DNA from 3 places in the Sphingobium yanoikuyae genome. Region 3 is predicted to be linked to each of the others. Evidence: riboswitches for the same ligand, from Rfam matches in the RefSeq annotation. Region 3 holds a riboswitch; each other region holds the start of a gene.
What was found. A riboswitch is a leader RNA that binds a small molecule or an ion and turns the genes downstream of it on or off. The one in region 3 is predicted to bind cobalamin.
Positions count from the first base shown of each region.

Region 1 (3,272 bases), 1.5 Mb from region 3:
TCGGTGACCGGAATTTCGGTCGTCACCGGATATTCCATCGCCAGTTCGATTGCATCGTCCCGCAACATGCCCTGCGCGATGCGGCGCGCCTGCCCCGGTCGGCCGGCCTTGCGGAAATAGGCGACATGCCGTCCCCCCCGCACCAGCCGGTCGGCGCGCACGCTCAGCAAGTCCTGCGCGCCGGGGCCAAGGCCCACGCCATAGACGGTGCCGCTCATTCCGCGCGGCTCGCCAGCGCGTTGATCGCCGCAACCGTGATTGCGCTGCCACCCAGCCGGCCGTCGACGACGCAGCAGGGCACGGGCTGCGCCGCCCACAGTGCCGCCTTGGATTCCGCCGCGCCGACGAAGCCGACCGGGCAGCCGATGATCGCCGCGGGGCGCGGACAGGCCGGATCCTCCAGCATGTCGAGCAGGTGGAACAGCGCCGTGGGCGCATTGCCGATGGCAACCAGTGCCCCGGCAAGATGCGGCCGCCACAGTTCCAGCGCGGCGGCGGACCGGGTATTGCCCATCGCCCGCGCCATGTCCGGCACGGCGATCTCGTGCAAGGTGCAGAGCACGGCATTGTCGGCGGGCAGTCGCGCGCGCGTGACCCCTTCCGACACCATGCGCGCATCGCACAGCACCGGCGCCCCTGCGGCCAGGGCCTGCCGCGCCGCCGCTGCAAAGCCCGGCGAAAAGCGGATATGGCCCGCAAGGTCCACCATGCCCGCAGCATGGATCATGCGCACGGCGACCGGCTCCTCCTCGGCAGCAAAGCGCCCGAGGTCGGCTTCGGCGCGGATGGTGGCGAAGGACTGGCGATAGATTGCCGCGCCGTCCCTCTCATAATCATGGGGCATCAACAGGCTCCGAAATGGGCAAGAAGGTCGGTGGCGGTGAGGTCAGGACGGTCGGGCGCCGATCCTGCGCGGGCATGGAAGGCAAGGTCGTAGCGCCCGTCCCGCCCCGTCAGCACGATGTCGGCCGGCATCGAACAGGCGCAGCCCTTGGCGCAGCCGGAGACATGAAGGCGGCCCGCCACATGGGGCGCCAGCCGGCGGGCGAGGTCGCGGGTCTCCACGCTCGCCTGCGGACAGGCAGGTGCGCCGGGGCAGGCCTCCACATGCATGAGCGTATCGGCAGCGTCGGCGGACAGGCCGGGCACCTGCCCTTCGGCCAGCAGCATGCGCCATGGGGTCAGCCGCATGGCCGGCGCGTCGAGAAGATGCCGCGCGTCGATCCGACCGAACGAGAGACCATAGGCCATGCCGCCATCCCATGCGCCGGGGACCAGTCGCGGGCGCGGCGACGCGGCCTCTGCCCTGCCCGTTGCCCAATCCGGCAGGGGCGCATCATGCCGGGCCATGCGCCCCGCGCGCGCGCCGTCGCTCTCCACGAACCATCGGGCGAGCGCGAGCAGCGCATCCACTTCGCCGCCGCTGTCCACCGGCACGCCTTGTGCCCGCCCCTCCGCACGCAAGATCAGGCCGCCGTCCCGCGCCCGCTCGATGCGAAAATCCCCCGCTTCGCCGGACAGGAGCGGCGCGGCGCCGGCATCAATCACGAAGCCCATCTTGCCCGGCAAGTCCGGCAATTCGTCCAGGCGATCAAGCAACTGGCTGGCGATGCGATGGCTGTCGTCGCCCGCCCGCCAGTCTGGCGCGACCATCATCATGCGCGCGCCCTCGCGCCGGGCATCGCGGTCCACCAGGCCAAGGTCGAGCAGGCGGTCGAGCAAGGGGCGCCAGCTTTCGTCGCGCACGCCGCGGATCTGGAGATTGGCGCGCCGGGTCATGTCGATCAGGCCGTTGCCATGGGCGATCGCCGCTTCGCCCAGCGCCGCCAGATCGTCGGCCGAAAGACGACCGAGGCGCGGCTTCACGCGCACGATCAGCCCGTCGCCCGCCGCCATCGGGCGCCAGGCATCGGGACACCAGCCCCGAACGGCCGGCCCGTGGGCTACCGCATGGTTCGCGGTCGCCCTATCACTGCCCGCGCCGGTCTGGCTCACAGGCACATCCTCCGCGCGCCGGGACGCAACCAGGCAGGGCTTGCCGGCATCGCCGGTCGGCGCGAGGCGGCAGGCAGGCGCGACAGGCGCCCGACACCACGCGGCCGTGCAGCCCCAGCCACACGCTTCGCCGCCCAGACGGAAGAGAGACCGTGCCATGACCAACCCCTGGGTCAGGACAAGAGCGACCGAAACGCCGGCAGGTCTCCTGGCTCGCGGGTCGTTGCGGGATGCAAGCCTTCCCGGACGCTCTGTCCAGTGGCTGCCCTCACGGGCTCGTGCATCGCGCTATCCGCTTACAGTTGCAGGGACAGCCACGGAATAAGGGGCAAGGCCCCCGCACCGCATTCCCGATTAAGTTCCTTGCGGAACACCGGCGTCAGTTATGCAATGCACCAACATGAACCGGCGCATCGATGATGCCCTAGTCGAAACATCGGTCTTCGCCAAGACATGGAATGAGTATCGGCAGTCCCGCTGCCGGCTCGACGCCCAAGGCATACCGACGGAAGATGCCGAAACGGAAACCGGAAGCAAGGAAAGCGACGCGGCGTCGGATACCGAAAATTATGGCTGGGGCGGCAGGATTCGAACCTGCGCATGGCGGCATCAAAAGCCGCTGCCTTACCGCTTGGCGACGCCCCAGCAATGCGCCGATCCAAGTCAGCGCGGGACCGCCATATAGCGGCTGATGCACGAAAGAAAAGCCCTCCTGACGATGGACTTCGCCTTTCCCTTTCCTTCCCGCCCAACCCATCTTAGGGATCAACGCCACGCCCCCTCCCCTCCAGCCGGAAACCCGCGCCGATGTCCGTCCAAGCCCCCTCGCCCAGCCAGATCGCACCGGCTTCGCCGCTGTTCCTGCGCGAGGACGAAATCCGGCGCGGCATCGAGATGCTCTATTTCGGCTATTCCGCGCTCACCCGCTCGATCGACGAGGGGCTGGCGGCGCAGGGGCTGGGCCGCGCCCACCACCGCGCCCTCTATTTCATCTCGCGCCAGCCCGACCTGACGGTGAAGGATCTGCTGCGCCTGCTGGCGATCACCAAGCAATCGCTCGGCCGGGTGCTCAATGACCTGATCGAGCGCGGCTATATCGAGACCCGGCCCGGCAGCAGCGACCGGCGGCAGAAACTGCTGCGCCTCAGCCCCGCCGGCCGCGCGCTGGAAGCCGAGCTTTTCCGCGCCCTGCGCGAGAAGATGGCGGCCGCCTATGCCCAGGCCGGACAGGGGTCCGTCACCGGTTTCTGGCGGGTGATGGAGGGTCTGATCCCCGA
Region 1 covers NZ_CP053021.1:711,723-714,994, reverse strand. Annotated here, with positions in the region: gene cobI (precorrin-2 C(20)-methyltransferase) at 1-218, opposite strand, end outside; gene HH800_RS03805 (precorrin-8X methylmutase) at 215-844, opposite strand; gene HH800_RS03800 (cobalamin biosynthesis protein CobG) at 844-1,896, opposite strand; cobalamin riboswitch at 2,176-2,388, opposite strand; tRNA gene HH800_RS03795 (tRNA-Gln) at 2,566-2,640, opposite strand; gene HH800_RS03790 (MarR family winged helix-turn-helix transcriptional regulator) at 2,803-3,272, shown strand, end outside.
Region 1: another riboswitch for cobalamin. It lies ahead of HH800_RS03800 (cobalamin biosynthesis protein CobG); the one in region 3 lies ahead of HH800_RS10930 (TonB-dependent receptor).

Region 2 (3,272 bases), 2.1 Mb from region 3:
GGTCAGGCGTTCTGGCCGCCGATGATGGCTGCATAATCCTGCGGATCGACATTGGCACCGGAGATGACGAGGGCGGTGGCGCCGTTGGTGGGCGGGGCGAGGCCGGCGAGCATGGCGGCGAGGGCGACCGCGCCGCCCGGTTCGACCACCAGCTTGAGCGTGGTGAAGGCGAAGCGCATCGCGTCGCGCACCTGATCGTCGCTGACGACGAGGCCGCCCGCGAGCAGGGTGTGGTTGATCGGGAAGGTCAGCGCGCCGGGGCTGGGCGCCAGCAGGGCGTCGCAGATGCTGCGCGCGTCGGGCGAGACGCTTTCGCGCGTGCCGCTGGCGAGCGAGCGGGCGGTATCGTCAAAGCCTGCGGGTTCGACCGCATAGACGCTGATGTCGGGGCGGGCGGCTTTGACTGCCGTCGCCGTGCCTGCGACCAGCCCGCCGCCACCGCAACAGACGAGGATTTGCGTGAGGTCGGCGCCAGCGGCCTGCGCCTGCTCCAATATTTCGAGGCCGATCGTGCCCTGGCCGGCGATGATGAAGGGATCGTCGAAGGAGGGAACCAGCGTCGCGCCGCGTTCGGTGGCAAGGGCGGTGGCGATTTCCTCACGGCTCTGGGTGAAGCGGTCATAGGGGACGACCTCAGCCCCCATCGCACGCGTGTTGGCGGTCTTGATCGCCGGGGCATCGGCCGGCATCACGATCGTGGCGGGAATGCCGAGCAGGCGGGCGGCGAAGGCGACGCCCTGGGCATGGTTGCCCGAGGACCAGGCGACGACGCCCGCCGCCCGTTCCGCCGCATCGAGGCGGGCGAGGCGGTTATAGGCGCCGCGAAACTTGAACGATCCGCTATGCTGGGCGCCCTCAAACTTCACCAGCACCCGCCGGCCGCAATGATCGTTGAGTGCGGCATTCTCGATCAGCGGGGTACGGACCGCCGCCGGCGCGATCAGCCGCGCGGCATCGGCGACGTCGGCGGCGGTGATGGCAAGCGAATCGGTCATGTGGCGTCTCCCGGTAAGTGGCCCCTGCATAGCCGCCCGCCGGCGCCGCGCAACGATCCGCCGGGGCGATCCTGGCCCGCTTGGCAGGGCTTGTGCTTTGGCTTATGGGGGCCGCGCGCCGGGGCGGTCAAAAGCCCCGGACGCGCATGATCGCGCCGGTGCCCGCAAGGGCTGAAAACGGGAATGCGGTGCGGGGGGCGCAGCCCTTCCAAATCCGCGGCTGTCCCTGCAACTGTAAGCGGTGAGCGCGATGCGCAGGGTTCCCAAGCTCTTCAAAAGGGGAGGGCCGGAACCGGCCACTGGACCGACAGGTCCGGGAAGGCTGGCGCATCGCTGCCCTGACCCGCGAGCCAGGAGACCTGCCGGCGTCTGGTCGCTCTTGCCCTGGCCCAGGGGATGGCCATGGCGCGGTGTTTCCGTCGAGCGACGCCCATGGCGGCCGGGGCCGCATCGGTGCGTGGGGTGGGGCGCTGGCGTCTTCCCGATCCTCACGCAGCGACCGCTTGTGCGGACGCCCCGGTTCCAAATCGACGGACGCCGGGGGACGATAAAATGAAGATGTTGGGGATTTCGCTGATCGCGCTGCTGGCCGCTACGCCGGCACTGGCCCAGGATCTGGCACAGGATGACGATATCGTCGTCACCGCTTCGGGCATTGCGCAGCCGCGCGACGAGGTCGGCCAGGCGATCACGGTGATCGATGCCGACACGATCAGAACGCGCCAGGCGGTCGATGTCGTCGACCTGCTCGCCACCACGCCGGGCGTCCGTTTCAGCCGCAACGGCTCCACCGGCGGCGTGACCGGCGTGTCGCTGCGCGGCGCTGAGACGACCCAGACGCTGGTGCTGATCGACGGGGTCAAGGTCAACGACCCGAGCGGCATCGGCGACGGCTATGATTTCGGCCATTTGCTGACCGGCAATATCCGCCGGATCGAAGTGCTGCGCGGCTCCAACTCGGTGGTCTATGGCAGCCAGGCGATCGGCGGCGTGGTCAATGTGATGACCGGCGCGCCCAGCGAGGGTTTCGAGGTTAACGCCTCGGCCGACTATGGCTATAGCGATACGCTGAACGCCAAGGCCGATGTGTCGGGCACGCATGGCGCGGTGTCGGGCGGCGTCGGCGTCGCCTATTTCAACACCGACGGCATCTCCTCGGTCGGCCGGTCGTTCGGCGGCGTGGAGAAGGATGGCTATGAGAATATCGCCACTAACGCCAAGCTGAAGATCGCTTTCACCGACAGCCTAAGCCTCGACCTGCGCGGCTATTATATCCATGCCGATCTCGACTATGACAGCTTCTTCGGCGCGCCGGCCGACAGCAGCGACGTCAGCAAGCTGGACCAATATGTCGGCTATGCCGGGATCAACCTGGCGCTGCTCGACGGCAAGCTGACCAACCGCGCTGCCGTCACCTGGCTGCGCAACGATCGCGACTATTATTTCGTGCGCGGCACCGACCCGGACTATGGCTATTCGGGCACCAACCTGCGCTTCGAATATGAGGGCGTCTATGCCCCGGTCGACCAGGCCAAGCTGATCTTCGGCTATGAGCATGAGCGGCCGGACTATGATTATTTCGGCTTTGGCAGCACCGACAGCGCAAAGGCGAATATCGACAGCGTCTATGCGCTGGCGGTGATGAAGCCGCTCACCGGCCTCGCCGTCACCGGCGGGTTGCGCCATGACGATCATAGCCAGTTCGGCGGCGCGACCACCTTTGGCGCCAACGCCAATTACACGCCGAACGCCGGCGCGACCAATATCCGCCTCTCCTATGGCGAGGGGTTCAAGGCGCCGTCCCTCTATCAACTCTACGACACCTATAGCGGCAACAGCGCGCTGCGGCCGGAGCGGTCGAAAAGCTATGATATCGGCTTCGACCAGAGCCTGGACGGGGACCGGGCCGTGCTGTCGCTGACCGCCTTCCGGCGCGATACCCGCAACCAGATCAATTATGACTATGCGACCTACACCTATGGCAATCTCGACCGGACCCGCGCCAAGGGCGTGGAAGCGACGCTGACGCTGAAGCCGGTCGAGGCCCTGACGGTGGCGGCCTCCTACTCCTATGTCGATGCGCGCGATCGGTCGGGCGGGGCCACCGACGGCAATCGCCTGCCGCGCCGCGCCGCCAATGCGGTCAGTGTGTCGGCCGATTATCTCTGGGCCTTCGGCCTGTCGACCGGCGCGACGCTGACCATGGTCGGCGACAGCTATGACGACACGGCCAACACCCGCCGGCTCGACGGCTATGCGCTGGCCGGGCTGCGCGCG
Region 2 covers NZ_CP053021.1:65,974-69,245, forward strand. Annotated here, with positions in the region: gene HH800_RS00360 (threonine ammonia-lyase) at 3-995, opposite strand; cobalamin riboswitch at 1,135-1,377, shown strand; gene HH800_RS00365 (TonB-dependent receptor plug domain-containing protein) at 1,548-3,272, shown strand, end outside.
Region 2: another riboswitch for cobalamin. It lies ahead of HH800_RS00365 (TonB-dependent receptor plug domain-containing protein); the one in region 3 lies ahead of HH800_RS10930 (TonB-dependent receptor).

Region 3 (3,272 bases):
GAAAGCAGCCTCGCCCTGCCCTATTTCTATTGCATGCGATGCACCTGCCCCCCTTTCGGGTGTGTCGTATAGGGCGCCTCCCCCTTGGAGGCGTCTCCTCCCTGAACCTGGCCACCCCGTGCATCGCATGGGGTGGTTTTTTATGGGCCGCAGTCGACGTAGGGGCCGCGAAAACTTTTCACCGCTTTCGCTTGACGCCATCGCCTCCCCTGCCTAAAGGCACGCCCCTGCCTGTCGCCCATGCGACATACGGCCCCTTCGTCTAGCGGTTAGGACGCGGCCCTCTCACGGCTGAAACACGGGTTCGATTCCCGTAGGGGTCACCAGCAAAATCAATGACTTAGTTGGCATTGAAGAACGCCGAGATCGCCAATTCTCCAATAAGCGATTCTTTTCCTCACACTCAGTGATCATCTGTGGACGCCGTCGGACGATCCTTGCCATGGATCAGTATAAATAAGGCTGAAACGAGGGTAACTCTAGCCATCCGATCTCAAGCAATGGTTGCCCGCTCGCTGCCCTCCTGAATGTACTCGAATTTCAAAAACTATCGCTGGTCTAGGAATGTCTGTCGCGACGCTACCCAGCTGATGAACGGCCTGGGTGACAGGCTGCGGTTCGGCAGATTCGGAGAGCCGAAGGCGAGGTAGCAACCGTTCGCCGGCGCATGATCCGTAAGGGCGGCGGCGTTGTTGAGCATCGCTATCTGCCGACGCATTACGTGCATTGATAATCGTTCGCAACAACTCATGTGCCGCTTGTTCATGACTGCTATCGGGGCGGTGTGTTCAGCACCTGAGCGTCAGGGACAGCCGCATACCGGCCGTCCAGGCATGACCAAATTCCACATTCCACGAATTTCTTGCTATCCTGTTCGATAGCCCATAGTTCCCAGCCCGTCCCCTAACGGGGGGCAAGATCGCGTTGGTGCTTCGAAAGAGGCTTAAAAGGGAACGCGGTGGAGGGGCACTGCCCCTGAAGCCGAGGCTGTCCCTGCAACTGTAAGCGGATAGCGCGATGCATATCGCGGCAGGCCAAGGATGCCTGTCGCAGCCACTGGGCCGGACGCTAACTCCTGCGAGGCCTGGGAAGGCCGTGCATCGTGCGATGACCCGTGAGCCAGGAGACCTGCCAGCGTCCGGTCGCTCTTGCCTTGGTCCAGGGGATGGCCGCGGCACGGTGTACTCCGTCTGAGCGACGAACTTGCGGCCAGGCCGCAACGGTGGGTTCCGCCGGTCGCTCGTTTGCGCCCGGTCTCCACCGCTGCGCCCGTGCGAGGAGACGTCCTCCTGCGCGGGAACCTGTCCGTTCGACTGGAAAACGCAACGGGGGTTACACATGAATACACGATCGCTTCTTTCCGGCCTGATCCGTTCCGGCGCATCATGTTGCGCACTGGCGGCAAGTGTCACCGCAACGCATGCTCAGGAGACCGCCGACGCCGCGCCCGATGGCACGGAGAACATCGTCGTCACGGCGCGCAAGGCCGGCGTCCTGCAACTTGGCCAGCAGGCCGATGCCTCCAGCCGCCTTGGCCTGACGCCTATGCAGACGCCCGCAAGCGTCGATGTCATCACCAAGGAGATGATCCGCAGTCTTGGTGACCGCACGGTCGTTGCGGCGGCGGCGCGCGCGCCGGGCCTGATCAACAATTCCTCGGCATTCGGCTATTCCCTGAGTTCGCGCGGGTTCACCGGCTACACCTCGGTGATGCAGCTCTATGACGGTATGCGGGTCTATACGACGACCACGCAGACCTTCCCCGCCGATCCCTGGATGGCCGAGCGCATCGAGGTGCTGCGCGGCGCAGCGTCCGTGCTCTATGGCGAAGGCGGCATCGGCGGCGCCATCAACGTTGTGCGCAAAAAGCCCAACACCGAAGAGTTCGAAGGTGAACTACGCCTCAGCGGCGGCTCTTTCGATACATATGCAGCGGCCGGCGGGATCGGCGGGCCAATCGGGGACAAGCTGTCCTACCGCGTGGATCTCAGCTACAACCGGTCGGACGGCTGGATGGAGCGCGGACGCTCCCGTAGTCTCGCCCTGTCGGCCGCGCTGCGCTACCAGGCCAGTGACGATCTGGTGCTGACCCTGACGCATGATCGCGCCGATCTAGATCCGACGATCTGGTACGGCACGCCGCTGCGTGATGGCAAGCTGGTGCGCAAAATCCGCAAGAAGAACTACAATATCGCCGACCGCTCGCTGCGCTTCGACGATGCCTGGACCCAGGCCAAGGCGGAATGGACGCCTTCAGACGGGGTGACGATCACCAACGTCGCCTATTACCTCACCGGCTTCAAGCACTGGCGCAATGCAGAAGGCTATGCCTGGTCCGGCGATCAGATCCGCCGGTCGAGCTATCTGGAAATCTTCTACAAGACCAAGCAGTGGGGCGACCGCTTCAACGCGGTTTTCGACCACACATTGCTGGGCATGGACCACCGCCTGAGCCTGGGCGGAGAGTATAACAGCGGATCGCTGCTGCGCACCGACAGTTCGCCCAATTCCCGATCCGACCTGGTGGATCCCTACGACTACGCGCCCGGCACGTTTCTGGATGGCGCCTTCGGCACCCGGTACAAGTATAAGACAGATGTGCAGCAATGGGCGCTGTTCGGCGAAAGCCGCCTCTCGCTGTCGGATCGACTGTCGCTGGTGACGGGCCTGCGCTACGATCGCCCGAAGACCGAGCGCCACGATGCGCTCGATCCGACCGCCGACTACACCGCGCGCTATCCCAGTACCAGTTGGCGTGCGGGGCTGGTCTACAATCCCACGGACACGATCTCGCTTTACGCGCAATATTCCGCGGCCGCCGATCCGGTGACGGCGTTCCTCACCGCGACGCTGGCACAAACCAGCTTCGATGTATCCACCGGGCGGCAATGGGAAGCGGGTGCCAAGGCAACCTTCCTCGACGGGCGCGGCGAATTCACGCTGTCGGGCTATCGCATCGTCAAGAAGAAGATCCTGACCCGCTCCGCCAATGATCCCACGGTGTCTGTGCAGGTCGGCCAGCAATCGTCCTACGGCGTCGAGGCATCGTTCGGACTGGCCGTGACCAAGTCCTTCAGCATCCTGGCCAACGGCACGATCCTGAACGCGCAATATGACGACTTCGACGAACTTGTCGGCACGGAGCTTGTCAGCCGCAACGGCAACATGCCGATCGGCGTTGCCGAAAAGGCAGCCAATCTGTGGCTTTCTTGGCGGCCGGTGCAACCGCTGCACCTCGACACCGGCCTGCGCCATGTCGGCAAGCGCTATTC
Region 3 covers NZ_CP053021.1:2,203,391-2,206,662, forward strand. Annotated here, with positions in the region: tRNA gene HH800_RS10925 (tRNA-Glu) at 252-326, shown strand; cobalamin riboswitch at 909-1,151, shown strand; gene HH800_RS10930 (TonB-dependent receptor) at 1,339-3,272, shown strand, end outside.